4 regions of the Bacillus sp. V2I10 genome follow, and region 1 is predicted to be linked to each of the others. Evidence: riboswitches for the same ligand, from Rfam matches in the RefSeq annotation. Region 1 holds a riboswitch; each other region holds the start of a gene.
What was found. A riboswitch is a leader RNA that binds a small molecule or an ion and turns the genes downstream of it on or off. The one in region 1 is predicted to bind S-adenosylmethionine.
Positions count from the first base shown of each region.

Region 2: another riboswitch for S-adenosylmethionine. It lies ahead of fbpA (Fur-regulated basic protein FbpA); the one in region 1 lies ahead of QFZ72_RS00715 (Na+/H+ antiporter NhaC family protein).
Region 3: another riboswitch for S-adenosylmethionine. It lies ahead of QFZ72_RS04975 (methionine ABC transporter ATP-binding protein); the one in region 1 lies ahead of QFZ72_RS00715 (Na+/H+ antiporter NhaC family protein).
Region 4: another riboswitch for S-adenosylmethionine. It lies ahead of QFZ72_RS22995 (methionine biosynthesis PLP-dependent protein); the one in region 1 lies ahead of QFZ72_RS00715 (Na+/H+ antiporter NhaC family protein).

Region 1 covers NZ_JAUSYV010000001.1:135,501-139,620, forward strand. Annotated here, with positions in the region: gene QFZ72_RS00700 (DUF3889 domain-containing protein) at 1-66, opposite strand, end outside; gene QFZ72_RS00705 (GNAT family N-acetyltransferase) at 198-1,076, opposite strand; gene QFZ72_RS00710 (TetR/AcrR family transcriptional regulator) at 1,172-1,798, opposite strand; SAM riboswitch class I at 1,961-2,068, shown strand; gene QFZ72_RS00715 (Na+/H+ antiporter NhaC family protein) at 2,148-3,434, shown strand; gene QFZ72_RS00720 (TetR/AcrR family transcriptional regulator) at 3,636-4,120, opposite strand, start outside.
Region 2 covers NZ_JAUSYV010000001.1:4,168,762-4,172,881, forward strand. Annotated here, with positions in the region: gene QFZ72_RS21125 (RNA polymerase sigma factor) at 1-18, shown strand, start outside; gene QFZ72_RS21130 (hypothetical protein) at 19-930, shown strand; gene fbpA (Fur-regulated basic protein FbpA) at 1,112-1,264, opposite strand; SAM riboswitch class I at 1,366-1,470, opposite strand; gene QFZ72_RS21140 (DUF2325 domain-containing protein) at 1,619-1,906, opposite strand; gene QFZ72_RS21145 (aliphatic sulfonate ABC transporter substrate-binding protein) at 2,248-3,261, shown strand; gene QFZ72_RS21150 (hypothetical protein) at 3,307-3,708, opposite strand; gene QFZ72_RS21155 (aliphatic sulfonate ABC transporter substrate-binding protein) at 3,778-4,120, opposite strand, start outside.
Region 3 covers NZ_JAUSYV010000001.1:977,999-982,118, forward strand. Annotated here, with positions in the region: gene QFZ72_RS04960 (AAA family ATPase) at 1-668, opposite strand, end outside; gene QFZ72_RS04965 (alpha/beta hydrolase) at 719-1,489, opposite strand; SAM riboswitch class I at 1,562-1,669, opposite strand; gene QFZ72_RS04970 (DUF4395 domain-containing protein) at 1,889-2,302, shown strand; SAM riboswitch class I at 2,379-2,488, shown strand; SAM riboswitch class I at 2,571-2,677, shown strand; gene QFZ72_RS04975 (methionine ABC transporter ATP-binding protein) at 2,767-3,798, shown strand; gene QFZ72_RS04980 (methionine ABC transporter permease) at 3,788-4,120, shown strand, end outside.
Region 4 covers NZ_JAUSYV010000001.1:4,522,475-4,526,594, forward strand. Annotated here, with positions in the region: gene metC (cystathionine beta-lyase) at 119-1,303, opposite strand; gene QFZ72_RS22995 (methionine biosynthesis PLP-dependent protein) at 1,290-2,414, opposite strand; SAM riboswitch class I at 2,499-2,628, opposite strand; gene QFZ72_RS23000 (DMT family transporter) at 2,699-3,586, opposite strand; gene QFZ72_RS23005 (alpha/beta hydrolase) at 3,903-4,120, shown strand, end outside.

The DNA.
Region 1 (4,120 bases):
CTTCATTTTTACGATCCCTTCTTTCTTTTTGGCTGTGTTCGCAAAGATTGCTGTTTTCAATTTCACGTTTATCAGGCTCATATCGTGCTCATTTCTTTAAAATCTTTCGAAGTTTTTCCGCAATGAGCGATTTATGAAAAGCAACAATCTTTTAGAAAAGAACCTTCTTTTTCATAGGGTTTGTAAATGAATGAATTCTATGCAGACATCTCTTTGATCATAAACACTTGCTCTGCTTTTTCTATGAAACCCTCTTTTTCTAAGATTTCATGGACCAGATGATTGGATTTCGATAGATTGACAGCCGTCCTGTGAATCACTTCTGTATATGAAAAAGCGAATGCTTCATGAAGCAGCGTGCGCAGAACAGCTTCTTTCTCTTGATGTTCAGGGTGTGCCTCACATTGAAATAAAAGGATGCTTGATAGCGTTCCATCATCACCATATTTCCGTTTTGACAGGGCAAAGCCAATGGTTTCACCCTTTTCGTCTAATGCATGAATGGATTCACCGTCCCTTATGTTTTGCCACTGCACCTGCCAGGGCATCAGCTTGTTATAAAAAGAGACATCCTGGACGTCCCTCGGCTTTTTAACCTGGACACGGAATCCGCCTTTTGGTTCTTCGAACTTTAGAGGAGCTGAATGACCAAGGTGTGCAATCCGGTCGACAACCTGATAGCCCATTTTTTCATAAAGCTTTATCGCACGATCATTATGAGAGACGGCTTCAAGAGTAGCTGTGTCTACATTTTCTTTTTCATAAAGAGACAAAGCCTCTTCCATCAGCTTTACCCCGACCCCTTTGCTTCGGTACTCAGGAGCAACACCTGTACCGCCATTCCATGCTATTTTTTTGCCGTCTATGGTTCTGATTCCATTCAGAACCAGTCCAACCGGCTCTGAATCGTGAAAAGCTACAACAGATAATGCCGGCGAAAGATTTTCAAGCACCATTCGGTTAAAAAAATTCTCAAGGGACAGCGTCATATCAAAATAATATCCCTCAAAACCTTTATTCCATGCGGTTAAAGCTTCTTCAAGCGTACATTGAGACAATTTTTTAATTGTGATCATACCGCACCCCATTTCTCATTAGCTTCTTTTAAAAATCATCTCGAAGTCTTCTTTTCTAAAAGGACGCAGGTATACATTTTCTCCATGTAAAAACCTCATGCAGATCCCCCCTTTTCTAAGTACATGAAGATCATTTCTTCTAAAGCACGGATTTGTTTTTGATAAGGGTAATTCCCGCCTATCACTGAATAGTGAAGACAAATGCCGTCTATGGTTCCCCATACCATAGAAGATATGAGCGATGGATCCGTCTCTTTGTTGAATTCATTCTGCCTTATGCCTTCTTCGATGATCTCAACAAGCAGTACTTGATAAACGTCGTCATACCGGTCTGTCATGACTTTCTTAAGTTCTTCATCACGGCCTGAATGAATCCAGAATTCAAGGTGAACACCGATCATTTTCTGCCACTTTTGAGATAACTCAATTTCAGCATAGTTTTTGAAAAACTGGTGAAGTTTTTCTTTTGCAGTCCCTCTCTCTTGAAAACTTCTTTTCAGTTTGGCGATATTCTGCTCTGTCCGCATCTGCATCAGCTGAAGGTAAATTTCTTCCTTGCTTTTAAAATAGTTGTAGATTGCCCCTTTACTTAACCCAGATTCAGCCACAATATCGTCTATTGTGGCAACCTGAAATCCTTTTTCTCCAAAAGCCTTAAGGGCACTTTCCAGGATATGGCGTTTCTTTTTTTCCTTATATTCATCTGAAACAATTGGAGCCACGCCTGTACACCTCCTTAAAAACCGACTATATAGTTTATTTTATTCCACTGATGACGATAAATTCAAATAATTTTGAAAAAAAGTTTGTTAAATCTTCCATTTGACTTTTACACAATTACCCCTTAATGTAGGAAAGGTCATTTTTTAAAACACACATATATCTTCTTATTAAGAGAGGCAGAGGGACTGGCCCTGTGATGCCTCGGCAGCGGACTCGGATTTCCGAGTGCTGTGCCAATTCCAGCAAGCTCCGTGCTTGAAAGATAAGAAGAGGTTTATTCCATTCCGGATTTAAGATCTCTTCTGCTTTAGAAGAGATCTTTTTTTTATAATAAGAAAGGTGGTACACATGGAGACAAAAGGAAATGGACTGGCATTAATGCCGTTAATCATATTTCTTGCCCTATTTGTAGGGTCTGGTATTATAACAGGCGATTTTTATAAGATGCCGATTCTTGTTGCAATTATTATTGCATCCGGAGCTGCTCTTATGATGAATCGTAAAGAGACGTTCACAGCGAAGGTTGAGAATTTCGCTAAAGGGGCAGGCCATCCTGATTTGATGATCATGGTCTTTATATTCATCCTGGCCGGAGCTTTCTCAGAAGTGGCAAAAGGGATGGGAGCAGTTGAATCTACAGTCAATCTTGCGCTTTCATTTTTGCCGCAAAGCTTTTTGATTGTTGGATTATTTATTATTGGAGCTTTTATTTCACTTGCAATGGGAACTTCAATGGGAACAATTGCTGCACTTGCTCCAATTGGCGTTGGCATCAGTGCAGAAGCTGATATTTCAATAGCTCTTGCTATGGCTGCTGTTATTGGCGGTGCGATGTTCGGGGACAACCTGTCTTTTATATCGGATACAACAATTGCAGCAGTTCGGACACAGCAGACGGAAATGAGAGATAAGTTCAAAGTAAACTTTTTCATAGTTTTGCCGGCTGCCATTATTACTTGTGCTGTCTTAATTGTGATGACTCTCGGCAATCAATCTCCTGTTTCTTCTGGAGAATTCAGTTTCATTAAAATGCTGCCTTATATAGCCGTTCTTGTATCAGCTCTTCTTGGAATGAATGTCATCATTGTTTTAACTGGCGGGATCCTGCTTAGCGGAGTCATCGGGCTGTCTGATGGCACCTATACGTTAACGGATTTTCTTCAGAAAATAACAGATGGTATTATGGGGATGGCCGAACTGGTCATTCTTTCACTCTTAATCGGCGGTATGGTTGAACTGATTAAACGAAATGGCGGCATTCACTTTATTTTAGAAGCGATGACAAAAAGAATTTCTTCTAAAAGAGGGGCAGAATATGCCATTGCAGGTCTTGTAAGCACGACAAACCTTGCGACTGCAAATAATACCATCTCTATTATTGCAGCGGGTCCGCTGGCAAAAGATATGGCAGATAAGTATGAGATTGATAAACGTAAATCTGCCAGCCTTTTGGATATTTTCTCTTGCAGTATACAGGGTTTAATCCCTTATGGCGCTCAAATGCTTACTGCCGCACAATTTGCTGAGATTTCACCTGCTGATATCCTGCCATTCTCTTATTACCCATTCTTAATAGCCGTTATGGGTATTGCGGCTATTATTATTGGCTATCCGAAATTTAAAAAAGCCAAGTAGTTCCTGCCCGGCAGAGTCCGAAATTGGACTCTGTTTTTTCATAGATCTAAAGCGGGCGCCTTGGTCAGATCCGACAGGCGGATTCGTTCTGACCGAAGATCTATGGGCCGGAGCTTTAAGTAGAATTTTTTTATTTACCTCAGCCTTGACTTTTATAGTTTTCCTAAACAAGAAAAAGAGCCGCTCATCCTATGAGCGGCTTTACTTTTTCATCAGTCCATGCAGAAGAAACTGGATCGTATATTCTTTTTCTGCTTCATCGTCCCAATCCAGATCAGGCAAGATGATGAACCTTCCGATCAGGAACCCCATAATTGTCGTAATGATCATCCGTAAAACTGTTTCAGGAGGCATGTCAATCATCTCTCCTTTTTCTTGGAAATGCGTGATCAGCTTCTTCAGTTTCTCAACTGCATGTTCCTCAACGACCTTTCGGAGCTCCCCTCTGAACTCTTCATGAAAAAAAACTTCCTGAAGCAAAATCTTGATGACAGGGTGATTTTTCTTAATAAACTCATAGCGGTTTTCAAGAATGTATCTCAGCATTTGTTCAAGGTCCTGATGATTTTGCTTCGTCACGTCCTGAAGAAAATTCCTTACTAAAAACGGGGCAATGAATTTTGTTATAGTCGGCATGACGATCGCAAACAGCAGGTCTTTTTTCGTTTGATAATGACGGAAAATTG
Region 2 (4,120 bases), 4.0 Mb from region 1:
AGTAAGGGGGTGCTATAAATGAACTGCGAAAAATGCCAGGAAAAAATTCTTATCTTTGATCAGCTGTCAGAGACGGATCAGGATGCCCTGCTTGAGCATATTGGAGAATGCGAAGAATGCTCAGAAGCCTTTGAACAATTTCTGCAGCTTGAAGAAGCTTTAGACATCATTCTTGAAGATAAAGTGGTCATGCTTCCTCAAAAGAAAAAACCTAATCCATATAAATACTTAAAACGCGCAGCACTCATTTGTGCATCCCTCTTCATCCTGTGTCTTGCAGCCTGGAACACCCCTCCTGTCAAAGCAGCGATAGAAATGGTGCTCAATGAATTAATCGGAGACAAGTTTTTAGAAATGGACAAACCACTGCAGCATAAGGATGAGGATAAAAAGAAGAAGAAGGAAACAGAGCTGATTATTTATATTGTTTTTGACGATAAGAGTAAGCAGTATATTTCAGGAAGAAAAGAAAGACGGGAATATGAAAATGGGAATGTGACAGTCGTAAATGGAAAGTTCCAAAAAAGTTACGATAAAGAAGAGAACACATTTACTATTACTGAACTGCTTTTAACACCTTCTCAAGTTACACAAGACATTCTAAAGGAATTAGGTCCTGATCAGATAAAGAGTTTAGGGGAAACGACGATTACTGGACGAAAGGCAGACCGTTATCAAATTACCTATAGTGCTGATTGGGTCGTTGAATTCTGGTTTGATAAAGAAACAGGATATGTGGTGAAAGAAATGCTTGTGGCTGACGGGAAAGCAATCGATGATCAGCCAAAAGTCATCCAGTTTGAAGTAAAGGAATTAAATAAAAATCATGGATTATTTGATCTTGAACCACCTGAAGGTGCAGAAATCATTGAAGAGTTCAATAGTCCGATTGAGGAAACAGATGAAGGATTGAGCAATAAAGATTCATAATAGATCGCTTCAAAAAGGCTGACTCAAAAGGACGTTTTAAAACGGCACTTCCTGAGTCAGCTTTTTTCTTAGAATGATTTAAGTGGTTTTTGGTGTTTATTATAGTTATTTCTATCACGGCGGATATATGCTGCCAGTCTGCCCGGGTGGCCAAATGTTAGCTTTTGGGACACTTTTTTTATTAATTTTGCACTTTTAAAAGCCGTTTGAATTCCTCCTCAAGCTCCGTTAAAGTCAGTTCAAATAAATGCAAATCATTCTTCTTATAAATGCCGTTGCTAAGCAGTTTGCCGATGAGATGTTTTTTTCTTTTTTCGATAGCCTGACGAATCATGTTTCCCAATTCAGACACCCCTTTTTCTTAATATAGGGGGGAATAAATAATACCCCCTTCTGATTACAAAGAAGAGGGTTCATTGAAAATGAACGTGCCCCTTCTCATCTTTCAAGCACTTGAAGCTTGATGGATTTAGCACAGTCTTCGTAGAAGCTGCTGCTGAGACTTCGTCGGGCCATTCCCTCCGCCTCTCTTGATAAGAAGAATTTCTATTATGACTTAAGTGTCCCCACAAAAATAACCCATACCTCAATTGGTATGAGCTTTCGGTTGACCGATCAGCGATTTTTCTGATTAAATTTCAATGATAATTAATCCTATGTGTCAAGTTGGTTTTAATGCATGATTAGACTATGCTGTCATGATTTTTTTCAATTCACAGGAGATGGAGGTCCATGAGCGTTTCGAGAAAAAAACCGGAATCGACTTTTCCTGAGCCTTTCTTTTTACAATCGTGGAGAGATTGTGATTGATGTAATCAGTGAGAATGAGCACCACCTCCACTTTGCTTGGAATTTCTTTGATGGTCACTTTTGGTTTTCTTCCGTCCAGATGTGAAATCACCTTTACCCCTTGCTGCGCAAGTCTCGTCACGATGGGATCGATGCGATCCCCGCCTGCAATCAGCAAATACTTCATAACAGCATCCTCCTTTTGTATAGACGAAGAGGCTTTCATTCTGTTAGTAAATTTAACAGGAACGAAAGCCTCCAGCAGTCTGGTCGACGTTTTCATTTATTGTTATTATTTTACTCCGAATATTCCGATTTATCAATACGGATTTGAAAATAAATCATACTTGACAAATCGGAATAGTAAGTTTTAACATGGATATATATTCATACATAAGCCGATCTGTCAACCGAAGGCCCTGTCTAGCAGCATCTTTATGCTATTAGATAGGGCCTTTCCTGTTTCAGCGGAGAAAAGGAAGTGAAAATGGGCTACTAAATTTCAACATATCTTCTAGGGGGATGAATATGAAAAGAACGAATCGTTTGACTGGGTACTTGATTTTCTTCATACTGCTGGCCGTTCTTGGAGGGTGCGGGTCTAAAACAGCTGGTACAATCGAGAACAGCGAATCAAAGAAAGAGGATATAACGGTCAATATCGGCATTCAGCAAAGCATCTGGCCTATTTTGCTTGCAAAGCATAAAGGTTGGTTTGAGGAAGAATTCTATAAGGCAGGCGCAAAAGTGAAATGGGTCGAATTTCAAAGCGGTCCCTCCTATTTTGAAGCCATTGCATCAGGAAGGCTTGATTTTGGGAGGGTCGGCAATATTCCGGTCCTATCCGGCCAGGGTGCTGATATTCCGTTTAAAGAAATCGCATCAGCAAGCACCGGAGAAAAAGGGGATGCTATTCTTGTCCATAAAGATAGCCCTATTCAAAGACCAGAGGATTTAAAGGGGAAAAAAGTAGCGGTAGCCAAAGGAAGCAGCGCATTTGGATTGCTGTACCGCTTCCTTGAAAACGAAGGCATAGATCCATCTGAAATACAGATCATTCAGCTTCAGCCTGATGAAGCTCAGGCAGCTTTTGAAACGAATAAAATAGACGCCTGGGCGATTTGGGAGCCTTATCAATCCATCCAAGTTGTAAAAAATGAAGCAAGGATACTCTCGAACGGAAAAGCAATCGGCACCTTCAGCCCTGGCTTTCAAATCGTGCGTAATCAATTTGCTGATGAACATCCTGAACTTGTTGAGCTTTATCTGAAAGTTACGGAAAAAGCAACGAGATGGCAAAATGAAAACAAAGAAGAAGCAATTGAGATTTTTTCAGAACTTAAGAAAACGGATAAAGAAGTAATCCGAAAAGTTCTTGAAAACTCCGTGCCGGCAAACACACCTATTGATGAGAGCATCCTAAATGAACAGCAAAGCACTGCTGATCTTCTGTTCGAACTCGGAGGACTGAAAAAAGAACTGAACGTTTCAGAAGTAGTGGATAATTCATTCATTGAAAAAATATTAAAGGAATACGAGTAAGCCTATATGAAAAATTACACCCTCCTTCAACTGCAAGGAGGGTGTTTATCTGCTTTCTTCTATAATAGTTGTTTGATGAAAACAGCTAATCAGACGCATGATCTTTTCCGGAATTTCTTCATTCTCCTCTGCCGGTGAAAATACAGGCAGCAGCAGCTTTCCTTTGAAAATCTCTGCAGGTATTGCTTCAAGGATGGATTGCATCGCATAAAAAGATGGCAGGAACTGTTTTGGAACCGCGAGTATTACGACTCTTGAGGAGATTATTTCATCTAGTAAATGACGGAATTTCGGATGACCGTACTGGGGGTTAAAAAGAACATCCGGGTGAAAATCACAAAGAAAAATTGCTTTTGCCCTGCACCCTTTTTCAGCCAAATTGGTGCAGAACGATTTCATCTGCCGCTCACCTATCAAAGGGCCAATAATAAACAAAAGATCCTTCATTTGTTTACCTCCATTTATATAGAAAAAAGAGGATGCTGCAAAAGCATACTCTCATTTCCCGCATTCATCTTATTTCAAGGCTTCTTCAATAAAGCGATTCTCTATGACTTCAGAGGTATCAAGTTTTTTATGAATGCCTCCCGCTTCAAAAAGAAAATCAGCTTGATCCTGGTGCGCTTTTTTGAATTCATCTGTTGCAGGGGATAAGATAGGTGCAGAATTTTTCAGGACAGTTGAAATAATGTCTACGTCCACTCCCTCTGCACCGGCTATTTCCTGTGAAACTTCATCAAGATTTTCAGTAAAGTGCTTTCTGACCTCTTCATATGTTTTCAGAAAGAGTACAGACAGTTCCGGGTGCTCTTCCGTAAAATCTGTACGTGCAATCAGAAAGCCTGGGGCATTGATATTT
Region 3 (4,120 bases), 840 kb from region 1:
TAATGATCCGTCTCCGTATAATCGATTTCAGCTATGCGTTCCGAATCAAAGCTTAGTATATTTGCCCCGGGAAATCCAAGCAGGATAGGAGAATGTGTGGCAATAATAAATTGCGTGTCACCGTCTTTTGTTAAGTCATGAATGATGCGGAGAAGGGTCAGCTGTCTTGATGGAGAAAGAGCAGCCTCTGGCTCATCCAGTAAATAAACAGCTTTCTTTCCGAAACGATTGAGAAAGAGGGATAAAAAAGATTCACCATGTGATTGATGATGGAGTGATTTACCGCCATACGGGCCAAAAACGTCACCTGACAATGGCTCTTCATTTAATTCTTCCAGATAGGATGCAAACTGATAAAAGGACTCAGCTCTTAGGAAAAAGCCATTTTTAACTTTAGGCATCCAGGCAAGCTTGATATACTTTCCTAAATCAGATTGAGAGCTTCTGGTTTCATAAAGATGATGGCTGCCGCCAGCGGTATTAAACCCGCACTGATAGGCAATGGCTTCCATCAATGTCGATTTGCCGGATCCATTTTCACCTGCAAAAAAAGTAACAGGGCTTTTAATTTTAAGTTCATCCAAATGTGAAATTGCAGGAATAGAAAAAGGATACGCTTCAAACGAAGGAATCTCTTCTTTATTTAATTTGATTAATTTTAAAAACATGTTTATCACCTGCTCTTAGTTTAGCAGGAATGCCGGATGAAAGTCATTGGCTAAACGGAAATTTTGTAGAATGGATGACAGCACAAATGAATGTAATCCGAGGTTCTATCTGCAATGATTTCTTTATCGTAATCCATGGAAGCAACGTGATAGGAGTTAGTTAGACTGATGATTTTTTTCATAGATGATGAGACGTTTTCAAAAAGGGCATCGGAGCTGTCCGGAGGGACGACATGGTCTTCTTCGGATTTAAAAACGAGCAGCGGACATGAGACTTCTGAAAGCTTTGGTTTTACAGATTTTATAAGATTAAGGAGATTATGAACGGCTGTAATCGGAACAGCTGAGTAAGTAATTTCTTTGATTCCTTCTGCTTTTATATCCGGTTTTCCTTCTGCAATGAACCTTGGTTCAGTTAGATCTTCGAAAGACTCATATCCAGGCACGCTTAAAGCAGCATTAATCGTAATCACACCGCTGATTTCTTTGTATTTGCCAGCTAAATGCACAGCTAGGATACCGCCCATAGATTGACCTGCAATAAATACTTTCCGGCAGATTTTTTTCAGCTTTAAATAAGCCTGTTCAATGTCTTTGATCCAATCCAGATAACAGCAGGCTTCAAGCTCGTGAGCATCTGTACCGTGACCTTTTAACCGCGGGGCAAGGACGGTAAAGCCTTTATCAGCAAGCAGTTTTCCCAGTTCTCCTACACTTTGAGGTGTTCCGACAAATCCATGGCAAAGCAAAATGCCAATCTCATTTCCTTTATAAAAAAAGCTTTCAGCACCTGGCAATACAGAGTAAATCGTTTCAGCCATTTTTGATTCCTCCAATTCATCAAATCATAAAAGAAAAACCCTCTCTTTCATTGGCTGTAAAGAGAGGGTTTTTCTCTATCAACCAAAGCACAGCAGCTTTGCTGGTGGGAGCACCTTTCCGTTTGCCGGTGGTTGCTGTGAAGTCGCGGAGCCAGATCTCTCGTTCACTCTTGATAATTTATTTAATTCTGATTGGTTTAGTTGGTTTTAACGATCTTATCATGAGCAGCTTTTAACTGTCAATAAATTTTGAGGTCGTGAAAGCGGAGAACCAGCGATTTGAGTACCTCATTCACGCGCTTTTTTAAGGGGGATGAAATCGCCGTGAAGCATTTGTCTTCACAAAAGACAAAAACAAGAGTAAAATACTTATATTCCAATCAGACAGGTGGGATTTAAGTGAATACCATTCCTAAACCTCTTGTATTAACGAATCAATGGTTTATTGTTTTATCCGTAGCATGCACCTGGATAATAGGATCCGGCTGGATTCTTCTTATACCTCTAATAGCAGGATTAATGGGGCTTCTTTTTAAATTTAATCCTATTATGAAGACAGCAAAGCTCTTTTTAAGAAAAAAGCCTTCAGAATACATTCCGGAGGATTTTGAGCAGCAGCAGTTTAATCAGCTGATTGCAGTCATCTGTCTTAGCCTTGGTTTTCTTGGCTATATGATGAATTGGATGACACTTGCCTATATCTTTACCGCTATGGTCGCGCTTGCTGCATTCGTTGCCATATTAGGCTTTTGTGTTGGCTGCTTTATTCGTTTTCAGTGGCAGCAATACCGATACCGCAGGCATTCAAAGTAGTCATATTTTTTTAAAAAAAGTGTTGACTTTATGAAAATACCAGCGTAAAGTAGGACTCACATCGAAAATATGAAACTTCTTATCACGAGAGGTGGAGGGATTTGGCCCTTTGAAACCTCGGCAGCAGACTCAATCATGAGAACTGTGCCAACTCCAACAAGCGTGATTTCGCTTGAGAGATAAGAAGAGTGAACGGTCTTTTACCTATGATCTTACCCTCTTCTTGGCTTTCAGGAAGAGGTTTTTTGTTTTCAAAAAATAAATAGATTTCTTATCCAGAGAAGCGGAGGGACTGGCCTGATGATGCTTCGGCAGCGGACTTTTTTAAATAGTACTGTGCCAATTCCAGCAGGCGAAAAGCCTGGGAGATAAGAAGAGACCTAGTGATTCTTTATGAATTCATGCCCTCTTCTTGTCGGATAGAAGAGGGTTTTTTTATTTATAAATTAGCGGGAGGCGTACATATGATTCAATTTGAAGGTGTCACAAAGGTTTATAACAGCGGCGGAAATGAAGTGAGAGCACTTGACGGCATTGATCTTCATGTGAAGCAGGGGGAGATTTGCGGTGTGATCGGATTCAGCGGAGCCGGTAAAAGCACACTGATCCGCACAGTTAATTTATTAGAGCGTCCAAGCTCCGGAAAAATCATTGTTGATAATCTCGATTTAACGACTCTTTCCCAAAAGGAAGTAAGACAGGTTAAGCGCAAAATCGGCATGGTCTTTCAGCATTTCAATCTGCTGAATTCCAAAACGGTCTTCGCCAATGTTGCGATGCCGCTCCTTCTTGCAAAAGCTTCTCAAAAAGAAATCAAAGAAAGAGTAACAGAACTATTGTCGTTTGTAGGATTAGAGGACAAAGCAAATCAATATCCAGACCAACTATCAGGGGGTCAAAAACAGCGTGTCGGCATTGCCAGAGCACTTGCTACACAGCCTTCCATTCTATTGTGTGATGAAGCAACATCTGCACTTGATCCGCAAACAACCGGGTCCATTCTGAAGCTTTTGAAAAAAATCAATCAGGAATACAACATTACGATTTTAATGATCACCCATGAGATGTCAGTTATTAGGGAGGTTTGCGATAGGGTTGCTGTAATTGAGGGCGGAAAAATTATCGAGTCAGACTCAGTTTTTGATGTTTTCTCAAATCCTCAAACAAAAACAGCTTCGAACTTTGTCAGCTCTGTTCTGAATGATTCCATCCCTGTGTCTGTGCTGAAATTAGTGCAGGATGAGAATGCACAGGGACAGATTTTCAAAATTAACTTTGTCGGCAAATCTTCGGGACAGCCGCTGCTTTCTCAGATTGCTAAACGGTTTGATCTTGATATCAATGTTTTATTTGGAAACATCACAGAGCTTCAGGGCATTCCTTTTGGACATTTGATTGTCGAGCTGCAGGGAGCGGAAAGCGAAATTAAACGGGCGTTATTAGTTATGAATCAGGAAAATGTCACAGTGAAAGAGGTGGAAGTACATGCTAGTTAATTCACAGCAAATTATTGATGCACTGATTGAAACACTTGCGATGACCGGTTTTTCATTGCTTTTCTCAACCTTGATCGGACTGCCGCTTGGTGTGCTGCTGGTCATTACAAGAAAAGGGCACCTATGGGAAAATGCCATTATTTTTAATATCTTGAACGGTGTCGTCAATATCTTCCGTTCTGTACCTTTCATCATATTAATGGTCGCGATTGTCCCGCTTACCAGATTAATTGTAGGAACATCAATTGGGACTGCAGCTGCTGTAGTACCGCTTGTCTTTTATGCAGGTCCATATATTGCGAGATTGATTGAGAACTCATTA
Region 4 (4,120 bases), 4.4 Mb from region 1:
GTAATAACCGTCCAATTTGGAGGAATTTTGACCATCCATTTCGTAGTTGTCTTGCGAAAGTTTCCAAATCTACACGAAAAAAAAAACGACTCCCCACAAAGGAATCGTCCTAAACTAATCAAGCTCTCAACTTATTATTAGCATGTGCAGGCAGCTTCGCCAAGGCCTGCTCAAAATCTTTGATCAAGTCGTCTGCATCCTCAAGGCCTACGCTCATGCGCAATAAACCGTCCGAGATCCCGCGGCGCTCCCGCTCTTCTTTTGGCATAGCGGCGTGAGACATTCTGGCCGGATAGGAAAGAATAGATTCTACTGCGCCGAGGCTTACAGCGAATACAGGGAGCTCGACATTTTTAACAAGGGTGCGGACAGCGTCTTCATCGGCTAATGTGAATGATAGCACGGCACCTGGTCCGTCCGCCTGGTAACGCTGAATTGAATGGCCGGGATGGAACGTTAATCCTGGATAATAAACGTGACGGACAGCTTTATGCTTGGACAAGTACTCTGCCAGCTTCCGCGCAGATGCTGATGATTGTTGAAGTCTGACGTTCAGTGTTTTAATTCCGCGGAGCACAAGCCAGCTGTCCTGCACGCCAAGGACCGCACCGAACGCATTTTGCAGTTTTCCAACCTGTGCAGCAAGTTCTGCGTCTTTTACAGCCGCGAGTCCTGCAAGGACATCACTGTGTCCGGCCAAAAACTTGGTTGCGCTGTGAAGCACGATATCGACTCCCAGCTCGAGCGGGCGCTGCAGAACAGGTGTTAAAAACGTATTGTCTAAAAATGTTAAACAGTTATTTGCTTTTGCAAGTTTCGTAATGCCCTGGATATCGGTAATTTTCAAAAGCGGATTTGACGGTGTCTCAACATAGATTACTTTTGTATTTGGCTTGATGTGTGACGCCACTTCATGCAAATCGGTCATGTCGACAAAGCTGTATTCAATGCCGAATCTGCTCAATACATCTGTGATGATCCGGTACGTTCCGCCGTATACGTCTTCAGTAATTAAAACGTGGTCTCCTTTAGAAAGGAGCAAGAAACAGGTTGAAATGGCCGCCATTCCAGAAGCAAAGGCAAATCCTTTTGTGCCTCCTTCTAGTTCGGCAATCGTTTCTTCTAATGCCTCGCGTGTCGGGTTCCCCGATCTGCTGTAATCAAATTTTCCGTAGTCATCAAAATCAAATTGGTGAAAAGTAGAGGAATGATGGATCGGCACGCTTACCGCTCCATTTTCTTTTTGCACCTTTTGACGATTGTGAAGAAGCTTCGTCTCGAATTTCCAATCATCGTTGCTCAACTTTCTCCGCCTCCTTCATCAGTTCAAATGCCTGTGTTAAGTCCAGTTCCAAATCTCCTGCGTATTCAATTCCGACAGAAAAGCGCAATAGCCTGTTGCACACGCCATTTGCCGCGCGAATCTCTTCAGGAATATCCATATGAGTCTGCGTCGCTGGGTATGTGATAAAGCTTTCCACTCCGCCTAGGCTTTCTGCAAATGTGATCGTCTTTAAGGCTTTCAGAAATGGGTTCACCCATTCTTCCTTCTCCAGCCTGAACGAAAGCATTCCGCCTTTGCCAGGATAAAGCACGTCTGTCACTTCTGTTTGATTTTCAAGAAATGCTGCAAGCTGGCCGGCATTTTTCTCATGCTGGTTCATTCGCAGGGCAAGGGTTTTCATACCGCGGATCAAGAGCCAGGAATCAAAAGGAGAAAGCACCCCCCCGATTGCGTTGTGATGTTGTGCAAGCTCTTCACAAAGCTCTGTTCCCTTAGCAACAACCAAACCGGCAAGCACATCATTGTGTCCGCCCAAATATTTGGTGGCACTATGTATAACGATGTCCGCTCCATCTAAAATCGGCGTTTGCAGGATCGGCGTGTAGAACGTGTTGTCGACAATCAGCAGCAAATGGTTTTCGCGGGTAATTTTTGCAATCTTGCTGACCTCTGTTTCCTGCATCAAAGGATTTGTCGGGGTTTCCAGAAAAATGGCCTTTGTGCGTTCATTGATCAGCTGCTGCGTACAGTCTTCGTCTTTAAAATCAGCGTAATGAAAAACAAGTCCGTATTTTCTCCATTCCCGTTCGAATAAACGGTAGGTTCCCCCGTACAAATCTGAGGATACAATGAGCTCGTCTCCGCTTTTAAACAATGCCATCAATGTCTGAATCGCAGCCATTCCTGAACTGAAGGCATATCCCTGATCTCCATGCTCAAGCTCTGCAATGGCTTTTTCAAGGATCGTCCGAGTAGGATTTCCAGTGCGGATGTAGTCAAATCCAGTTGATTCCCCAATTCCATTGTGCCTGTATGCTGTAGAAAAATAGACGGGCGGATTCACTGTTCCCGTTACGTTTTCACTTCGATTTCCAATTTGAGCTAAGATTGTTTCAATGCGTTCTGACATTTCCAACACCGTCCCATAGTTTTTTCAAAATAAAAAACGTCTCCCTCATTTAAGAAGAAGACGTTGATATCGAATGATTGCTTCTCCTTATCTCCCAAGCTTATTACCTGCGCTTGCTGGATTTAGCACCTTGGTTCGAACAGGAACATTCTCTGTTCTTTTCCGGTTGCTGAGATTTCACAGGGCCAGAACCCTCCATCTCTCTGGATAAGAATAAATAGTATGAACTTTTTGAATTGTTTTTATAACCTTATCTCATTATCAAATAATTTGCAAGGGATTTTTTATGAATATTTACGATTTACAATCATTACACCGGCAATAATCAACAAACCGCCTGCCCCGCTCATTAATAAAAAAGGTTCATTCAGCAAGATGACTGCCGCAATAACAGTTGCAAGCGGTTCAAAGTAAAGAAAGGATGACACTTTAGTTGCCTCCATGACCTCCAGGGCTTTTCCCCAAAACCAGTAAGCGACTGCCGAGACAAAGATTCCGAGAAACAGCAAATGAGTCCAGTTTTCCTGAGTCAGTACACTCATCTGAACCCAGCCGTTATTTCTTATAAAGAATGGAATTGTCATCATAAAACCAAAAAAGCTTGTATAAAAAGTAATGGTTAATGCAGGATAAGGGATTTTTAATTTTTTTATAAGAATGGAATAAACCGCCCAATTTAATGTACTTAAGATCATCAGTGCGTATCCCGCATTTGCATGAAAGGTGAATGACCCGCCTTGTCCATAAGATGTAATCAAGAGAACGCCAAGTACAGCAATTGTCATGCCCGCTGCTTTAAAAAGCGTAAACGTTTCTTTCAAAAATAGAGATGCCAGAACAGCTGTGAATATCGGGGAAAAAGAGATGATCCATCCTGCTTGCGATGCCTGAATGGACTGCAGTGCTGCAGCCTGAATGACTTGATGGACAAAGATGCCGAGTACGGCAAGTATAAAAACCTCAGGGAGATAATACTTTTTTATTTTTAAAGGCTGACGAAGGAGGAAAAGAAGGAGGAATAAAAAGAGAGATGCTATACCAAAACGCAAAACAAGCAATGTTAAAGGTTCCAGCTGAACTAAAACAGCTTTTGTTGATACAAAGGAAATTCCCCAGAAAGTAATTGAGACAGCTGCATAGATACCTGCTGTGACATGAATTGATTTCCTCATTTTCAGGCATTCCCTCCCTTTATCAGGCTTGTCTTCATATAAGGAATATGTATTGAATAAAGGAATTATGATGGGTTTATATCTGTCAAAAAGTGTTCGAATGAACTGTATTTTTTTTACATATCTCCATGGTATATTTATCCTATAAGTGAAAGGTGGCGATACGGGCGGATGAGGCTCGGCGATTCATGTCAGACGTATCAGCAAAAATCAATCGTGCATGAAGCAAGAATTTTGTCACAATTCATGCTAAAATGAATGGAAGCGTTTTTAATAATGGATGTGACAGCGTCCAACATCTTTGGAGGTATTTGTGATGACAGCGAAAGCAGGAATTGTAAAAGAGACGCTGCTTTATTCAAAAGAATTAGAAGAAGAAGTAACGCTCCTGATTTATTTGCCGAAGAATTATTCGCCTCTATATAAGTACAGCCTGATCATTGCACAGGACGGTCAGGATTACTTCAGACTCGGGCGCATCCCAAGGCAGACAGAGGAGCTCTTAAGTGAAAAAGAAATCGAAAATGTGATTAT